Regions from separate parts of the Pseudalkalibacillus sp. NRS-1564 genome, predicted to be linked through region 1. Evidence: riboswitches for the same ligand, from Rfam matches in the RefSeq annotation. Region 1 holds a riboswitch; the other holds the start of a gene.

What was found. Region 1 has a riboswitch for S-adenosylmethionine ahead of msrA (peptide-methionine (S)-S-oxide reductase MsrA). Riboswitches for the same ligand answer to the same signal wherever they lie in the genome.
Region 2: linked by a shared signal. The riboswitch ahead of ACIFPW_RS16860 (Na+/H+ antiporter NhaC family protein) and the one ahead of msrA (peptide-methionine (S)-S-oxide reductase MsrA) in region 1 are both predicted to bind S-adenosylmethionine.

Annotation. Positions count from the first base shown of each region.
Region 1 is NZ_JBITPM010000040.1:22,105-31,515, reverse strand. Features, by position in the region: gene ACIFPW_RS18100 (hypothetical protein) at 1-1,788, shown strand, start outside; gene msrA (peptide-methionine (S)-S-oxide reductase MsrA) at 1,836-2,486, opposite strand; SAM riboswitch class I at 2,586-2,699, opposite strand; gene ACIFPW_RS18090 (Na+/H+ antiporter NhaC family protein) at 2,787-4,190, opposite strand; gene fni (type 2 isopentenyl-diphosphate Delta-isomerase) at 4,386-5,429, opposite strand; gene ACIFPW_RS18080 (glycosyl-4,4'-diaponeurosporenoate acyltransferase) at 5,410-5,928, opposite strand; gene ACIFPW_RS18075 (phytoene desaturase family protein) at 6,108-7,613, shown strand; gene ACIFPW_RS18070 (carotenoid biosynthesis protein) at 7,631-8,443, shown strand; gene ACIFPW_RS18065 (glycosyltransferase) at 8,443-9,411, shown strand, end outside.
Region 2 is NZ_JBITPM010000038.1:3,652-13,062, reverse strand. Features, by position in the region: gene ACIFPW_RS16900 (hypothetical protein) at 1-5, opposite strand, end outside; gene ACIFPW_RS16895 (hypothetical protein) at 153-290, shown strand; gene ACIFPW_RS16890 (topology modulation protein) at 280-693, shown strand; gene ACIFPW_RS16885 (hypothetical protein) at 784-1,245, shown strand; gene ACIFPW_RS16880 (GNAT family N-acetyltransferase) at 1,293-1,724, opposite strand; gene ACIFPW_RS16875 (MFS transporter) at 1,721-2,956, opposite strand; gene ACIFPW_RS16870 (SLC13 family permease) at 2,989-4,608, opposite strand; gene ACIFPW_RS16865 (hypothetical protein) at 4,902-5,579, shown strand; partial or broken gene ACIFPW_RS16860 (Na+/H+ antiporter NhaC family protein) at 5,666-6,960, opposite strand; SAM riboswitch class I at 7,031-7,134, opposite strand; gene ACIFPW_RS16855 (alpha/beta fold hydrolase) at 7,328-8,167, opposite strand; gene ACIFPW_RS16850 (YolD-like family protein) at 8,329-8,658, opposite strand; gene ACIFPW_RS16845 (DNA polymerase thumb domain-containing protein) at 8,673-9,411, opposite strand, start outside.

The DNA of each region.
Region 1 (9,411 bases):
ATCAAAAAGCCAATGTCTATGATCATGCTACTGTTTGGTGTTTTAGCAACGTCAGCTTTTTCATACTGGTTATTCACACCTGGTTTAATGAATGATCGTCTCTCTATTAATGTAGAGCCGCTCTCACCTGTTAGTGATAACCCTTCAGAATACGGCTCATTTGATGTAACTACTTATACATATGGAAGTGGAAAGGATAAGCAACGTCCTGAATTTGGGGAGCAAGTAGATATTCAAACGATGTCAGTTAACGCTTCAAGTATGATTGGAGAATGGTCCAAAGAACGCGAGTGGTTCTGGGGCTTTAAAGACACCAATGTGCCACTTAATGGACGTGTATGGGTGCCTAAAGGAAATGGTTCTTTTCCTCTTGTCCTTATTGTCCATGGAAACCATAAGATGGAGGACTTCTCAGATGAAGGCTACAATTATTTAGGTGAGTTACTCGCTAGTCGTGGCTTTTTAACAGTATCAGTAGATGAGAACTTCTTCAATTCAACATGGTCTGGTGGCCTCGCAGGAGACATTAATGGACGCGCCTGGTTGCTGCTTAAACATATTGAAGAAATGGAGAAATTATCTTCTCAAAAAGATAATCCATTATTCAACAAAGTGAAGATGGATCAAATTGCTTTAATAGGTCATTCTCGCGGTGGTCAAGCTGCCATTTTAGCAGCAAAATTCAATGACCTTGATCGTTACCCAAATAACGGGAACATGACTTTTGATTCCCATTATAATATTGAATCTGTTATCGCACTTGCACCGACGGATTATCAAACACTTTCAGATCGAAAAATCGAAGTGGATGATGTCAATTATTTATTACTTCAAGGTTCTTATGATAGTGATTTATCGGAATTCGAAGGCGACCGACAGTATAATGGGATTGATTTAACTGGCAGTAAAGAAGCTATGAAAGCAGCCCTTTATATTGATCGCGCCAATCACGGACAATTTAACACAACGTGGGGAGAAAACGATACGTATTTCCCTTTCACGCTTTTATTAAATAAAGAGCCTCTTCTTAAAGGCACTGAACAACGACAAATAGCCCGCACATATGTTGCTGGCTTTCTTGAGGCGACGCTTCATCAAAATGAGTCCTATCAACCGATGTTTGAGGATTATCGCTATGCTCTCGAATGGCTACCTGATACAACATACATTAGTAAATATGAAGATCCTTCGTATCATATCTATAGCACCTTTGAAGAGGACGTTGATGTCACAACAGCGACATCTCCCTATATCACCATAGAGACTAATAGCTTGCTGCAATGGTATGAAGGAGAGCTTGAATTTCGACGCGATAAAGAAAGAGGTACTCATGGGGTCTTTTTGAAATGGGATCATTCCTATTCAAAGAACGGCGCATACAAATTAAATTTCAAGAAAGCCCTTCAGGATCCATTTGCTTATACAATGAACAGTTCATTAACATTCACAGCAGCAAACCTTTCAGATCCATCTGACCAGCAACCTGTTGATTTCACAATCACGGCTAGTTCAGATAACGGAGCATCCGCTAGTGTTAAGCTGAGTGACGTCATGCAGTTGCAAGGTGTTCTTCCTATTCAACACACAAAAACAAAATACTTCGAAGAAGGACGTTATGGTGAACCTACTGAACCGGTTCTCCAAACCTTTAATATTCCGATGCAGCGATTCTTAGAAGCAAACAATGCCTTTAATCCGAAGAAGATGAATGCTCTTACATTCGAATTTAATGCATCAGAGAAAGGAAAAGTCTTTATTGATCAAATAGGTGTCAATCAAGGTGATTAACTAAAAAAGGCCTTCCCTCATGACAATGAGAGAAGGCCTTTTTTCTATTATGAAATTTTGCAAGAAGACTGTCCACGCTTAGCAAGATAGCTTTGATGATACTCATCTGCACGATAGAATGAAGTGATTGGTATAATTTGCGTCACAACTGGTTTTTTGAAGCGTCCAGATCGCTCAAGTTTTTCTTTCGCAAATAATGCTATTTCTGCCTGCTCATTTGAGTGGTAAAAGATCGCTGAGCGATAGCGTGTTCCGACATCTTCTCCCCGTTTGTTTAAGGAGGTTGGATTATGATTTTCGAAGAAAACCTCTACAAGTTCTTCATAAGAAATGAGAGAAGGATCATATTCAACTTGTACGGATTCGGCATGGCCTGTTAATTCAGAATAAACATCTTCATAAGTTGGATTAATCGTCTCTCCTCCTGTAAACCCTGCTGAAGTTGAAATAACACCGTTCAATTGTTGAAATAGCGCTTCTACTCCCCAAAAGCACCCTGCTGCAAATGTTGCTTGTTCCACTATGACCACTCCGTTTCCTTTTCTCTGTATGGTTTTATTTGATCGAGCATATATGTTTTCTAATTCATTTAGTGATAACATATAAAGTTGCTTTTCACCCTTCTTATATATCCCTTGTGAGAGAAGGGTCTTAATAAGCTGTTGTTTTCTTGCTTCGTTATCCAATAGTGTATGCAATATCAGTCGCTCCCTCTACTAAAACATATTTCCAAATGAGGGTGCATAAAAAAACCCTCATCTGCTCGAACAGAAGAGGGTTTGGATAGACCGAGCCTCTTCTCATTTTTCGACTTTCGTCGCAGGAATTAGCACGGTTCCAATTGAACATAAGTTCATAGGTCCGTTGCCGAGGTATCTAAGGGCCAGTCCCTCCACCTCTCTGAATAAGAAGATCCTTTAAACAAAGGATTATTAAGTTAGTCCCAATAATAAATGGTTTTAAAACGGATGTCAATACAAAAGTACTCATAAAAATAATTATATTACAAAAGAGATAACAAAGTAGCCAGCTGCTGCTAATCCCGCCGCTAATAAAGCTGGGCCAAGCTTAAATTTCGCATATGTCATAGGATTCAACTGCAAGATCCTCGCAACTGTATTCGTATTGTCACTTAGCGGAGAAGCAAAAGCGCCAAATGTCCCACTCGCAAACACGGCTCCAATGACAACAGGTAGATCTGCTCCTGTAGAATACCCTAATGAAATACCGAGCGGCATTAAAATTCCCCATGTGCCCCATGATGAGCCAATAAAGTATGAAATAAACGCCCCAACGAGAAATAAGACTGGTGGTACAAATAAAGTAGGAATCCAATCAAGGTTTGAGGTAACAAAAGACGAGAAGCCAAGAGCTTCTGTTGAAGCTGCTAAGCCCCAAACGACAGTAAGCAAGACGATGACCGGCATCATCTCGTTACCACCTTCGATAAAATAAGTAACAAGGTCCTTTAAAGAAAAACGCTGAAATAAATAGAAAATGAACGTTAAGAGTACTGTAGTGAGAAGTGCAAAGACCATCGCGTCGAGGACATCTGCCTCAATAAACGCCTTGATTAAAGAAGTAAACCCCTTCTTATAACCACTCCAATATGTAAGAAGAAGTGTTAGGAGAATTACTCCTCCAAGAGGTATTAATAAATTCATCGGTTTCGTAGGAAGATCCTTCGCCACAGCTGGATGACAATCTTCCCATTGATCATCAAGCTTTTTTTCCACATTACCTGCGTCTGTAGCTGGCGTTTTTCGATGATGGAAAAAACTCAAATAAAAGCCAATCAATAAAATACTAATCGAAAAAAAGTTGTAAGGGATACTTTGAAGAAAGTAACGATAGCCATCTCCTTCAATGCCTTCTGCTTTTAGTGAAAGCTGCACAACAGATGACATATAGCCGACAAAAGCGGTAGCAATTGGCATTAAGACAATAACTGGAGTTGCTGTCGTTTCTATCACAAATCCAAGCTCCTGAGGAGTAATTTTCACTTTATTTAAAAGAGCTTTCATGATTGGGGCTACCGTTACAATGCGGAAACTAGGAGCACTAAATGTTCCTAGCGTTGACACCCACGTCAGAAATAACGCTCCTTTTTTTGAGTTGATTTTGGATGAGGCAACTTGAACAAATCCTTTTATCCCACCAGTATATTTCATCAATCCGATTAAGCCCGTAAACATATATAGAAAAAGGACGATTTTAACATTATTTTCATCTTTCAAACCAGTCATAATAAATTCATAGAACTGTTGTAAACCAATGATCAATCCAGGTTTGTATATAAATGATGCTGTTAGCAAACCCGCCGTTAATCCGGGGATCACTAGTTTTGTTTTCATCGCAATGATAATGACAACGATAAACGGAAAAATGGATAACCAGGCCATTAGCGTCGCCCTCCTTAAGCTCTAGTTTGCTCTCTAGAGAACGACCTATACTACGGGAACCGATAATGTTGATTCCTCATTCGTCTGAGCAAGTGGAGTTGCTCGAAGTCATTGGTGCCATATGGTTTAAATAAGACAAATTGAACATCGTTCCTTAACTTATTCATACAAAAAAGCCAGAGCTCAGTGCTCTGGCTATTTCTTTTTTAATGCGCTATTGTATTTTAATCTATTGATCGATGCAGCTCCAATTCCAAACATAGCTGTTCGTAATTCGAACTCAATTCGCTTTAATTGATCTGATAGCGCTTCTTCACTATCATCTACTGCATTTTCAAGTAATGCCCTACCAAATCCGGACACATCCGCCCCGAGAGCAATAGCTTTAGCTGCATCCACACCATTTTTTAGTCCGCCACTTGCAACCATCGGGACATCGGGATGCTGTTTCCTTACATCAATAATACAATCAGCTGTCGGGTTACCCCAATCTTGAAAAGCTTCGGCAGCTTGTTGTCTTAATGTTTGATGGGAACGAAAACTTTCAACTTGAATCCAGGATGTTCCACCCGCTCCAGCAACATCAATAAAACTGGCACCTGCACTTATAAGACGCTGAGCACTCTTCGCATCGATTCCCATGCCAACCTCTTTAATACCGAGTGGAACAGGGATCGCTTTTGCTACTTCTCGAATTTTATCGATTAAATCTTGGAAATTTGTATCACCCTCAGGTTGGAATACTTCTTGTAATGGATTTAAATGAAGCAGAAGCGCATCAGCTTGAATGAAGTCAATCGCTCTCTTACACTCTTCTACTGTAAAACCATAATTGAGTTGAACAGCTCCAATATTGGCTAGTATAGGAATGGTTGGTGCATGTTTTCTTACGTCAAATGAATAAGCGGATTTCGATTCTTGAATAGCGGCACGCATTGAGCCTACACCAAGCGCCCAACCATGTGCTTCAGCAGCTTTGGCAAGACGTTTATTAATCTCCCAAGATCGCTCTGTACCGCCTGTCATTGAGCTGATCAGAAATGGCGTCTTCAATTTCTTATTAAGAAATTGAGTGGAGATATCGACTTCATTATAATCAATTTCTGGTAGTGGATTATGCTTAAAACGATATTTTTCTAACCCCGTCGTAAGTCCCTGTCCTTCCACGTCTTCCGTTAGACAAATATCAATATGTTCGTTCTTTCTTTTTTCGGTTTGATCAAACCCCAAGTGTTCCAATGGAATTCCCCCTGCGCTGCTCTTTTTTCAACTGTCGATGTAATAATGGTTTTAACCTGAGTCGATTGTACCTTTGTATAAGAATAAATGGAAGATTAACTATTAAAGAATACCCAACCATTACTAAACCAATACTCAAAGGATTCCATAAGAAAAACAAGAATGAAGGTGGTATGAGAAGCCAATGGGTCACCTCTGCACGTCTTGTCTCTAAGATAAATTTCCTTATATAAGAAGAAGTGAGCGTTTTGAGTTCTTTCTTCCGAAATCCTCCTTTAAACACATCTCCCCCATCAGGTAGTATTGTTTTCCACTTCCTTATCTGGATACGATCATACACTTTCAGTTCCCATTTCTTATTTTGTAACATTGATTTTTTAGATTCATAAAAGGAATCTGGCAACCGAAGGCAAATATAAGAGATAGAAACATGAATGATCAGCCAGGCAAAAATATTCACTAAGATTAACCCTACGATCGATAAGTGGATGACCTGCATACACATTCCTCGTTTCAAAATTGTTTAACATATCCAAGATTAGGTAATTATTATGTCAGGAAAACCTATTATACACTGTAACAGCGTTATGATTCCTTTACAAAGGTTATACCCACACTATACAATTACAGTGTATAAATGTCGACGCTTGAAGTTAATTCGATGAAGGAGGAGATGGAATGAGCAAAAAAACAATCGTTATTGGTGCTGGACTAGGAGGTCTTTCGGCAGCTATTCGTCTGGCAGCCGATGGACATCAAGTTACCGTACTGGAAAAAAATGAGCGCGCTGGCGGCAAATTAAACAAACGTTCTGGCCAGGGGTTTAAATTCGATACGGGTCCTTCCATTCTAACAATGCCTTGGGTCCTTGAGAAACTATTCAAAAGCGCAAACCGAAATGTAAACGATTATATGACCATTAAACGGATTGAACCTCAATGGAGAACTTTCTTCGAAGATGGCGCCCAGATTGATGTAACAAGTGATATAGCTGTTATGTTATCTGAAGTACATAAGCGCTCAGAGAAAGATTATTCCAACTTCCTCTCCTATTTAGATTATTGCAAAACGATGTTCGATTTAAGCTTAAAAAGCTTTTACAAAAAAAGCTTGTCAGGCATTCAAGATTTGCAAAAACTGCATTCATTTAAAGATCTTCTCACAATGAACCCTATGAAATCAATGAATCAGGCAACGGAAAAATATCTGGATGATAAACATCTTCAGCAGCTCTTTAACTTCTTTATTATGTATATTGGCTCATCACCTTATCATTCCCCTGCCATTCTTTCACAACTTGTTTATGTGCAGCTTGGCCTTGGTATTTATTATGTTGAAGGCGGTATGTATAACATAGCAGAAGGAATGCTTAAGCTACTTGATGAGCTAGGTGTGGACGTACAAGTCAATACAGAGGTCGCTGAGATTCTCACAGTGAACAAAAAAGCAGCTGGTGTAAAACTTGCGAATGGGACGATGATGGAGGCAGACTTAATCGTTAGTAATCTTGAAGGCATCCCTGCCCACGAGACGCTTCTTAGAGGAGAGCCTGGTGCTGAAAAAGTGAAAGATGAATTGAAAAAATATACTCCTACCGTTTCAGGCCTTGTGTTGTTACTTGGTGTAAATAAGACGTTTGATCACCTTCAACACCACAACTTTTTCTTCTCGAAAGATCCCGAGTTAGAATTCAAACAAATATTTGATGAAGGGGTCCCTGCTGACGATCCAACGGTCTATATTGGTGTCTCATCAAAATCTGACCCTACTCAGGCACCGGCTGGAAAAGAAAATCTCTTTGTCTTAACACATGTTCCACCATTAGAGCCTGGTGAGAGCTTTGAGAAACATCGCGGTAGATACCGTGAAATCGTCCTAGATAAATTAGAACGAATGGGTATGACAGGTCTTCGCGAATCAATTGAATTCGAATATCAGTTCATTCCAGATGATATTAAGAATTTATATGGTTCTAACGGCGGCTCTATCTATGGTGTAGCAACGGATCGTAAAGTAAACGGTGGTTTTAAAATACCATCTAGAAGTTCACTAATTGATAATCTGTACTTTGTAGGCGGTTCAACACATCCAGGTGGTGGTGTACCAATGGTTACACTTTCAGGTCAGTTAACTGCAGATTTAATTGCTGAAGATCAGAAATTGAAAGATGAACAAACTGGCTAAGAAAGGGACTTCGCAACATGATGAAATGGGATAACGTAATCTTTCGACTATTTATTTTTTGGTACTGCTGTGGGTTGATCCTTGTTGGCTTCGACCTACTTCCATCGTTTCTTAACTGGGCAAATGCCTTCTTCCTTATACTCTGTGGAATATTAGGCAGCTTTTATTTTGTACGTACGTTTGGGGCTTTGCGGGGGCTTTCAACAGCCTCCTTTATCTTTGCTTTCAGCATGATCGCAGAGGGCTTAGGCGTTCATTATGGTTTAATCTTTGGTAAATATGATTATTCCGGTGATTTTGGGTTTAAATTAGCTGACGTTCCAATAGGGATTGGTTTTGCTTGGATTATGGTGATCGCCGTTACCCATGTGCTATCGCTTCAAATGACCGAAATACTAAATCCTGGAATCATAAGATGGATCGTCTACTCCCTTGTAGGCTCCCTTATTGCCGTTTTAATTGACTTAATCATTGATCCCGTCGCCTATTTAGTGAAGGGTTATTGGGGATGGGACGGAAACGGCGTTTATTATAACGTTCCTTTCCAAAATTTCACGGGCTGGTTCTGGGTATCCCTTTTCTTCCATGCCTTACTCTATCCTCTCTATATGAGGAATAAGGTTCCAAATAGGACTTCTTTCATTATATGGAAGCATCGAATGGCTATGTTATTTGGTATGGTCATGGGTATGTTTATTTTCCTTGCACTACTTGATGGACTTTGGCTTGCGGTCTTTGTAACATCGATTCCTACACTGCTTCTGCTAATTACCTATAAGAAAAAAGCGAAGCAAAATGGACACGCTAAAGTGGAAGAGGTGACCGTCTAATGTTGCTCATCTATATTAGCATTCTTACAGCGTTTGTCTTGTGGACGATCATCAATTCACTCTTCATGCCACGTCTATCAAATCGAAGTATTCAGGGGGATGAGAATGGACGTGTATCCATTCTTATCCCTCTTCGTGATGAAGAACGAAACGTAGGGGAACTCCTTCAAAGCTTAAAAAAGCTCACATATCAAAATATTGAATTTCTTCTACTTGACGACCACTCTAGTGATCAAACATTGAATTTACTGTATGAAGGAACAAAAAATGATCCGCGATTTATGATAATTCGTGGTAAAGACCTACCTGAAGGTTGGACTGGGAAAGTATATGCTTGTCACCAGCTAAGTGAACATGCTAAAGGACAATACCTACTGTTTAATGATGCAGATTTAAGACTGTCGCCAAATGCGGTTCAAGCTGCCCTCTTATTAATGAAAAAGCGGAAGGCTTCCATGATAACAGGGTTTCCTGCTTTTCCTGTAAGCTTGTTTCTTGAAAAGCTTCTTGTACCACTTCAGCATTTTGTCGTTCATTTCCATCTTCCATTAGCACCAGCTAATTGGACGAACCTTCCCTCCTTCACCGCTGCTCATGGGGCTTTTATAATGGTTCATACGGAATCATACAAACACGTTGGTGGTCATGAAGGGATTCGCGAGACCCTCCTAGATGATATTGATTTAGCAAAAGCATTTAAGAAAAAAGGACAAAGAGTTATTCTTGCCAATATAACAAATGTGGTCACTTGTTATATGTATCAAACAAATCGCGAAGTCTGGAATGGTTTCACTAAAAACCTTTTCCCAGGTCTCGGGCGCTCTCGTTACCTAATATGGATCCTCTTTATTTTTTATGGTATTTTCTATGTCGCCCCTTTTATTTTATTACTTGCAGGGCTTTATACAGCATTAACAGGTTCACTAATAGTCGCACTCTTTTACCCCTATGTCCTAATCGTGCTTCAA
Region 2 (9,411 bases), on a different contig from region 1:
CTCAACTTTTTGCCTTCTTCACATTTTTTTGGGTTTTCGATCCATTCGATAAACAAATGTCCTCTTCTGCTCTTCATCATTTTTTAGGCCTGTTTGCTTACGTTAATTTTTGGTAAACTTTAGTAGTGTATAATAATGGAAGGAGCGAGGATATGAACCGAATTATGGTAATGGGATCTTCCGGCGGGGCGGGTAAATCCACCTTCGCCCGTCGGCTTGGTGAAATTCTAGATCTGAAAGTTTTTCATCTTGATACCCTTTTTCTGGAAGCCCAATTGGGTGGAAACTAGTCTTGACGAATTCCGTGATACCCAGGAAAAGATTGCTATGACTGAAAAATGGATCATGGAAGGGAATTATAGCAATTCTTACGATATTCGGGTTGCACGAGCTGATACGATTATTTACTTAGATGTTCCGAGATTGCTTTGCATTTACAGGGTGCTAAAACGATGGGTCACTCATATCGGTCAAACTCGTCCTGATATGGGCAATGGGTGTAAAGAGAAAGTGGATTGGTCTTTTTTAACTTTCATTTGGACGACCTATTATCCTCGTAAAGAGAAAATGAGAAGTAGATTCGAACAATTAGAACAAACTTCCCCCGATAAATCCATAATACATTTAAAAAACAAAGCAGATATCGCTAATTTTCTTCATGAACTTCATTCAAAGCATACAATTTTGTCATAAGCCATGATAAGATAAGGTGCAGTATGTTTGAATTGGAAGTTTCCTGTTCAAAATGAATATAGAAAGACTATTGAAGCACATGGAGGCATTATGCTAACTTTTGAAGAAAAATTAGAAATTATTGAATCATCCTTTCCTGAACTGACACGAAAAGACGTTTCTCTTGGACGTGTGAATTTTCACTATGAAGAAGCGGTTATTGATAAGAAAAATGTTGTTTATCATCTTCACCCTAATGGCAACGGCTATGTATTTGGTGACCTTATTGAAGGGTATCCATTAGATGAAAGAGGAATGGTTAATATCCGTGATTTCTCAAGCAACGAGCTTCGTAAAATCATAGGCGAATCCATTCAATCACTTTCTGTTCTTCCTGGTTCAGATATTGAGATCCAAGTTTGGGTAAACGATGAAGATCAAACTCTGGAATTAATGTATGAGCCTGAGCTCGAACTATGGAATGTTTATGCTGGAGATATCCTTGATGGTACATTCCCTTCTCGTAACGAAGCGATCCAATATCTTGATGAAGAAGGATTTACTAGAAAGTAAACCTTAAGCGCCTGCCACCTTTTAAAGGTGGCAGGCTTTTCCTATTATCAATCTATCGGTTTATAAAACCCCGTGGATTTCCCTGTAAACCCACACGCTTCATAAAAAAGGTGTGCAGACTTCCTTTCATCCCGATTCCCACTATTTAAGACGATGGTTGAGGCACCCTTTTCACGAGCTAGATTTTCTGCTTCCAAAAGCAGAGTCTTCCCAACTCCCTGCTGCCGGTAATCTTTTGCCGTTACCATTGTAATAATTCTTGCAACAAGAATATTAGCAACATAAGATCGTTCATAATGCATTCCAAGCAGTCCAATCAAAGACTCCTGTTTTTCACTTACAAGCGTGACGTACAAAGGATCTGACAAAATTGGTTTTAGACGCTCCGTCACTTCGCAGACAGAGGTCTCATACCCCATTTCTGAAAGCAAATAAGTAAGCCATTCCTCATCACCTTTTCTAGCCCTTCTAATGTTCATCGTGCTTTCTCTCCTCGTAAGTCTTCATAATGATATCTTTTTGAAACCTGTTTTTGTGAAAATAATAATAAAAGCGGCACAATTAAAATAAGTAAGCTCACTACCCCTATCCATCCCAAACCGTCCCATAGGATACCAACGCCCGAACTACCTGCTGCTACTCCGGCATAGTAACTAATCAAATAAAAACTAGATGCCCCACTCTTATGATGCTCTGCCGTCTTTGCAACAGAAGCTGATGCCATCGAATGAGAAATAAAAAACCCTGCACAAATAACGCAAAGCCCAATCATTACCACAATCAGTTCTTGATATAGTGTAATGGCAACTCCTAACGTTAATAATAAGAGGCCCGTTACCATCGTGCGCCGTAAGCCAATACGAGATGAAATTCGTCCTGCAATTGGTGGTGAAACTACTCCGAGAATATACGCAAAATAAGCAAGGGAGATCCATTTTAACGAAAGAGAAAATGGATCTTGTTTAAGGAAGAAAGGCAAATATGTCCACACGCCCGTAAAGATCACTTGAATGAGAAAGCCAAGCGTAAATAGCGATAAGAGCCGACGATCTCTTAAATGTACAAACATTCCTTTCATATCCTTTATAACACTGCTATTCCCCCCCTTAAAAAAGCGAGAGGGCGGCAGGAGCCAATAAAAGCAAATGATCGCTATAATAGCAAACCCTGCAAGGATGATAAAACTTACTTGCCAACTATATAAGTCAGTCAAATATCCTGTTGCGACTCGTCCACTAAGTCCCCCCATTGCATTGCTCGCAATAAAAATGCTCGTAGCAAGTCCTACGTTACTTGGAGCTACTTCATCTGCAAGATAAGCCATCGCCGATGCCGGTATACCTGCAAGAAAGAATCCCTCAATACACCGAATAATAAGCAGAAGAAGGAATGAATTCATAAACGGCATTATTAGTAATGAACTAAGGACAAAAAGGAGCGATATTTTCATCACTACTGTTCGCCCATAGCGGTCTGAAACAAAGCCAAGTATAAGAAGTCCTGGTATCATCGTGATGACGGGCATGGACATAAGTAAGCTTGACGTTGTTGCCGTTAAATGAAATTCACTCACAAATATTGGAAGCAATGGTTGAAAAGCATAAAGTGCCGAAAAGACTAATAATGCTCCACATCCAAGACTAACCGCCGCTCGCCAGAAACCCGCATCTTTTGATGTATATGGCTGATTGTTATTTAGAACAACTGACACTTGATCATCACCTTCAATTTTCTATCTTACTTTTATTTTAACTGATTGGGAATTTGAGTGAGATCAATTCCCCACACCACTGGCATATAAAAATAAATCGCCAGTGTAATAATGACGACAGATGTTAGGTTTAGCCAGAAACCTGCTCTCGCCATATCTGGGATTTTTAAATAGCCTGACCCGAATACAACGGCGTTCGGAGGGGTTGCAACCGGAAGCATAAAAGCACAGCTTGACGCAATTCCTGCCCCAATCATTAGAGCATAAGGATGAACTCCGATCGCGGATGATAGAGACGCCATGATTGGAAACATCATTGTCGCCGTCGCCGTATTTGATGTAATCTCCGTTAAGAAAATAACAAGCGATGTGACAAGTAGTAAAATGACGAACAGATGGATGCCTTCAAGAACCGTTAATTGCTCCCCAATCCAATTCGCAAGTCCTGATTCCTGAAAGCCAGAAGCAATGGCGAGTCCGGCTCCAAATAATAGAAGAATTCCCCATGGTAATCCTTTTGCTGTATCCCAATCTAAAAGAAAGGCACCTTTTTTCGAAGGGGCTGGTATAAGAAAAAGTAATAGCGCTGCAGTCATCGCGATGACAGTGTCATTTATATTCGGATTAAGCTCACTTAAAACAAAGGAACGGCTAATCCAGGCAACCGCAGTGAAAGAAAAAACTACCATAATGACCTTTTCTTCCATAGACATTTTCCCAAGATCCGCTTTCTCCTTATTAATCACCTCTTTCCCGCCTGGCAGCTCTTTAACATTCATCGGAAATGCCATTTTCACAAGGTAATACCAGCAGCCGAATAAAAGAAGAACAGTTAAAGGTACGCCAAACATCATCCAGCGGGCAAATGAAATCTCGATGCCATATAGCTCATTGACCACCGCTGCAAAGATGGTATTAGGAGGTGTTCCAATCAATGTTGCTAAACCACCAATTGAGGCACTGTACGCGATGCCAAGCATAATGGCTTTTCCAAAATTAAATTGCGGAATCCCTTCTTGCTTCATATCAAGCTGCTCGGATACTTGATAAATCACCGCCAGCCCAATTGGCACCATCATCATAGCCGTTGCCGTGTTTGAGATCCACATTGATAAAAAGCCTGTTGCAATCATAAAGCCAAGTACAATTCTCTCTGTACTTGTTCCTATTGCTGATATAATGAAAAGAGCAATTCGTTTATGTAAATGCCACTTCTGCATTGTAAGCGCGATCAAAAAACCACCCATAAAGAGAAAAATGGTGTTATCGCCATAAGCTGATGCTGTTAAATCACCTTTTAGTCCGCCCGTTAGTGGAAATAAAATTAATGGTAAAAGAGACGTCGCCGGTATCGGAATGGCTTCTGTAATCCACCACGTTGCAATCCACGCCGTACTTGCTAAGATGGCCAAACCTGCTTCTGAAAGACCATTTGGATTAAAAAACAACATTATGCTAAGAAAAAGGACCGGTCCGAGGATCAACCCCGTCAGTTTCCTTTTATCATAAGCAGGATCTGGTCCAGATGCATAACCTGGATTTTTTTGAGAACTTTTTGAAGGGATTTCCGGCGTGTGTGAAGAAGCGAATGTTAAGAGATCTTTTGCTCGATCATGTTCTTTCCATAATTGGTTCCAAAGGTGTTGTTCCATAGTCATACCTCCTATCGTTCATTAAACTATAGTGTAGAATTCGCTCGCCACATCTGTCAATAAATTCACAATTTTGGTACTTTATTACTCTCTTTCAAGAAAGGACTTTTGATTCGTTTTTCCATTTCCATACAAGTAATTCATTTCAACCCCCTTAAATTTCCATTTGGGGCGAAAATTATAAGTTGATGATATGTTTTTTATAATTCAAAATAAATAAACTCAATGATTAAATGTAAGAATAGATACACAATCCACAACAAGTTGCTCAAAATCGATCCAGGGGGTATATGATGAGAAAGATACAACAGACTACTATTAATTCGGTTGTGAAATACGGACAAACAAAGCTTCCAAAATCAGCTAATACAGAATGTCCAGAATGCGGAAGCGATGCTTCATTTCAACTGAAGTTCGATTATCAAATTAATCAGGCTGTGTTCTCCACGCTTTCTCGCTGCTCTATTTGTAAAGAAGCTGTGCTTTTCATACTCATTAAAACGTCCCATAATGATCGCGGAGAAGAAGTTGAGCTATTCGTGCATCAAACCTCTTTTACACGAGAGCCGCTCGGCAGACTGACTAGCACAGCTAGATTACCCGATGACCTTGAGCGTGTTTATCGCTCAGCAGTGAATGTACATAACATGAAGGATTGGACCGCAACGGCTGTAATGGCTAATCGTGTTCTTGAGAGCATTACAGGTAGTTTTCTATCTGAAAATGAGCTAGGACAGCCACTTTCTAAACAGCTAGAAACACTTGCTAAACAGATTGATTTAGAAGAACCAATTGTAAAACTAGGACACCTACTAGGCAAAGGTAGTAATTTAAATAACCTCCTTTGTCTTGAGAAAGCTACAAGCGAAGAAACGGCCAACTTAATTATCGACTTACTAGATTCACTTATTGAATACTTGTACATTCTTCCTCAACGAATTGTGCATCTTCAAAAACAAATCGAAGGATAATAAAAAAAGCAGGTAGCTCAAATTGAGCTACCTGCTTTTTAAATGCTCATATCAAATTTTAATTCAAGATTCTGTTTACTATCACTTTAGCCCTTTTTCGAAATAGAGGGATAGTTGATGAAAATCGCAATAATTCCTGCAATAGCAATGAGGATTGGATAAATTGAATACGGTAGTAGAGCGAGTGGCGAAATCGACGCAAGACCTGCTACTGCAAGCACCTGTGCCCCATATGGGAGCATGCCCTGTATACTACCTGAGAAAATATCAAGAATACTAGCAGACTTTCGTGGGTCTACCCCATATTCTTCGGAAATGTTTTTCGCAAGTGGCCCCCCATTATGATCGAAATGGTGTTGTTAGCTGTTGATAAATCAAGCACGCTTGCGAGACCGGCGATACCAAACTCTGCTCCTCTACGAGAAGTTACTTTGCTCAGGATTTTGTCCAATACGTATTGTATTCCTCCGTTATGCTTAATGACTTCAATCATCCCTCCGATGACGAGAGCAATCATGGCAAGGTCTTCCATCCCTTTTATGCCCTCTGTAACCGTGGAGATCAGTCCACTCATTCCAAATGTTCCGTTATATAAACCTACAATCCCAGCAAATAAGGTACCACTTACAAGTACAATAAGAACATTAACACCAGCGATCGCTGCGATCAGTACACCTAAATAAGGGATAATTGTAACGAAATCAAATGCGTGATCTCCTCCAACCGTTGCTTGCTCTCCCATCGTTAAAGCACCATAAATAATGGCTGTTACGATAGCAGCTGGCAAGACTATAAAAAAGTTTACTTTGAATTTATCTTTCATTTGCGTATTTTGTGTGCGTACTGCCGCAATCGTAGTATCTGAAATCATAGAAAGATTGTCACCAAACATTGCCCCACCTATGACCGCTGATAAAGCCAGTGCCGGGGCAACTCCGGTTTGCTCTGCAATTCCAATTCCAATGGGAGCAAGTGCTACAATCGTTCCCATCGATGTACCCATCGAAATAGAAATAAAACAGCCAATGACAAACAAACCTACGATTAAAAGATTAGCCGGTAGAATTGATATACCTAAATTAACAATCGAATCTACTGCTCCAATTTTTTCAGCTGTTCCGGCAAACGCCCCAGCCAGTAAAAAGACCAAAATCATTAATATGATATTCGTATTACCTGCTCCACGACAAAACACTTCCACTTTTTTCATAAAGCTTTCTTTTCGATTCATCGAAAGAGCTACGCCCGCCGCAATTAGAGAAGCGAGAATAACAGGCATACTATAAAAGTCCTTTGTTATGATAGCTGTACCAATAAAAAGCACAATAAATATTCCAAGGGGAAGTAAAGCCAGGCCGTTCCCCTTTATTTCTTTCTCCATTATTCATGTCTCCTTCATCCTTTATTCTGTCTCAATAAAAAAAGCCCACTTCAAGAGAAGAAGGCTTTTGCACTTATCTCTCAAGATTTCTCTTGCTGGAAGCAGCACCTTTCTGATGATCAGAGGTTGCTGAAGCTTCTTTGGGCCAGGTCCCTCCACTTCTCTTAATAAGAAATATACAATTATTAATGAGCGCATGCTTCATTTTACTTTTTCATAACGAGCTTTACTTTATCACGCATTATTCTGATGAGTCAACTTTGATTAACTGCATCAAAATAAACTCCTCATCCTTTAAGGAGTTTACCTGATTAACTAGTCTGGTTCAAGCTTTGTATGACTACCAATTTTTGCAATAGATCAATCTTTATTTTCCTAAAAACCACTCAATATCCTTCATAATCGATTCCGGTTTTTCTTCTGGTAGAAGGTGACCGGTTTTTTCATAGATGATCAGTTTAGCATTTGGGAGATCCTTACTGAGACGCTTCCCAATTTTCAACGGCACAACTCTGTCATTTTCTCCCCATATTAGTAGGCTAGGTGTATGAATTTGATTTAGTTCAACTTCTGACAAATCTCCTTCGCGATCTCGAATCATCCTAACTAATGACCGAAAGATACCCTCATTGAAGAAAGGTTGGATATATCCATCCATCATTTCTTCATCGATAAGGGAAGGATCATAAACACAATTAAGCAAATTTCCTCTAACACCTTTTCGATAAAGCCACCTTTTCAAGTATACCGAGAAAAAAGGTAAGTACGATGTATACACTAGACTCTGTTTAGCCTTTTCAAGATATCCTGAACTGCACAGTAAAATATTCTTACTAACGAGATCATCTTTCATAGCCGAGGCTCTCATTGCTACTTGCCCACCCATAGAATGGCCGATCATAACAGTATGATCAATTGAAAGCCTTTCTAAAAGTTCAACCACCACTTCCGCATAATTATGATAAGAGTGGACAAAACGATTAGACTTTTCACTTTTTCCGAACGGAGGAAGATCAATGGCAACAACAGTATATGCCTTTGTTAATAATGGTATCAATCTTCTGAAGCTGAAGCTCGACGATAGAAAACCGTGAAGAAGCGTTAATACTGGTCGATCGACGGCTGTGTCATTTCTATAGTATTCATAGTGAATATCAATTCCTTTGATCTTTTCCGTATTTTGTTTAAGATTTTGAGCTAATAGCATCTTTCATCTCACTCCGGATTTTGAATTCATCTGATCTGATTTACCCTTCGTTTCTAACCAGACAGGATGGTCTCACTTATTCAGGTTTGACTTTATACTTATTTTACCCCAATCCTGAAATGAAAAACTTTTTTTACATCCGAGAGGATACTCCATTTTTTTCATTCTAACTCTACGTGCACAAGGTCCAGCAGCTTTATCGTTGTCCTTTTTTCATTATGGTCAATAATACGCAGTTCTTTCGTAAGTGGATCTACATAGTGCACATATCCAAAGAGAGTTTTCGTTTCTCCCCCACTAAAGTGTTGAAAACAAAGCGAGTTGTGATTGGCCATTGCTTCACATATTGTTTCATTCATTTCCACCATTCTTTGTTCATCAAGTACCGGCTTTTCACTTTTTTTCTCTTCGGTTTTCCAATCTCTTAGCTCTTTCACATGCTCAGGTAACATCATTGACGTCCATTTTATATTTCCGCGATCACGAATCACGCTTCTTCCCCCTTCTATGCTTTATGACCACCCACAAGTTTACTTCTATGCAGTGCCGTACCGGCCTTTGTGTATGAAACGGCACAAAGCAGCGCATCTGAGCCATATTTCTCACGGATCGAATCCATCACATATCCGAGATCCCGCTGCTTTGGGCGTGACGCGTTAAATAAGTCCAACTGCACTTCTTCATCATTGCAAATATTTGAAAGGGTAATGGAAATCTTACGAACCGTTTTTCTTCCAAAGAACTCCTCAAATAACTGAAGACATACATTGTATATTTCGAGCGTAATAGCAGTCGGGCTGTGGATACTCCTTGAACGGTGAAAGCCACCCCTGCCTTCTTCTTTACTATAACCAATCCCAAGGCTAATCGTACGCCCTGCCTTCCGGGCTTTTCTCGCACGTCTTGCAACTTCTTCACTCATCTCAAGAATGACGTGTTGAATGTCTTTTTCGTCATGGTAATCTCGCAACAAAATTTGGCTTTTCCCATAGCTAATCTGTCCCTGCATAATCGGCGCACCCATTTCAGAAAGATCGATGCCCCACGCATGATGATAGAGCTGATTTCCCATAATACCGAATTTTTCTTCTAGTAGATGTAGCGGGTAATGCGCAAGCTGCTTTACATTCATAATCCCCATTCGATTTAACGTTCGCTCGACACGCGATCCGATACCCCACATTTGACTTAGCGGGGAAAGCGGCCAGAGTTTTTTAGGAATATCTTCATAAGTCCATTCTGCA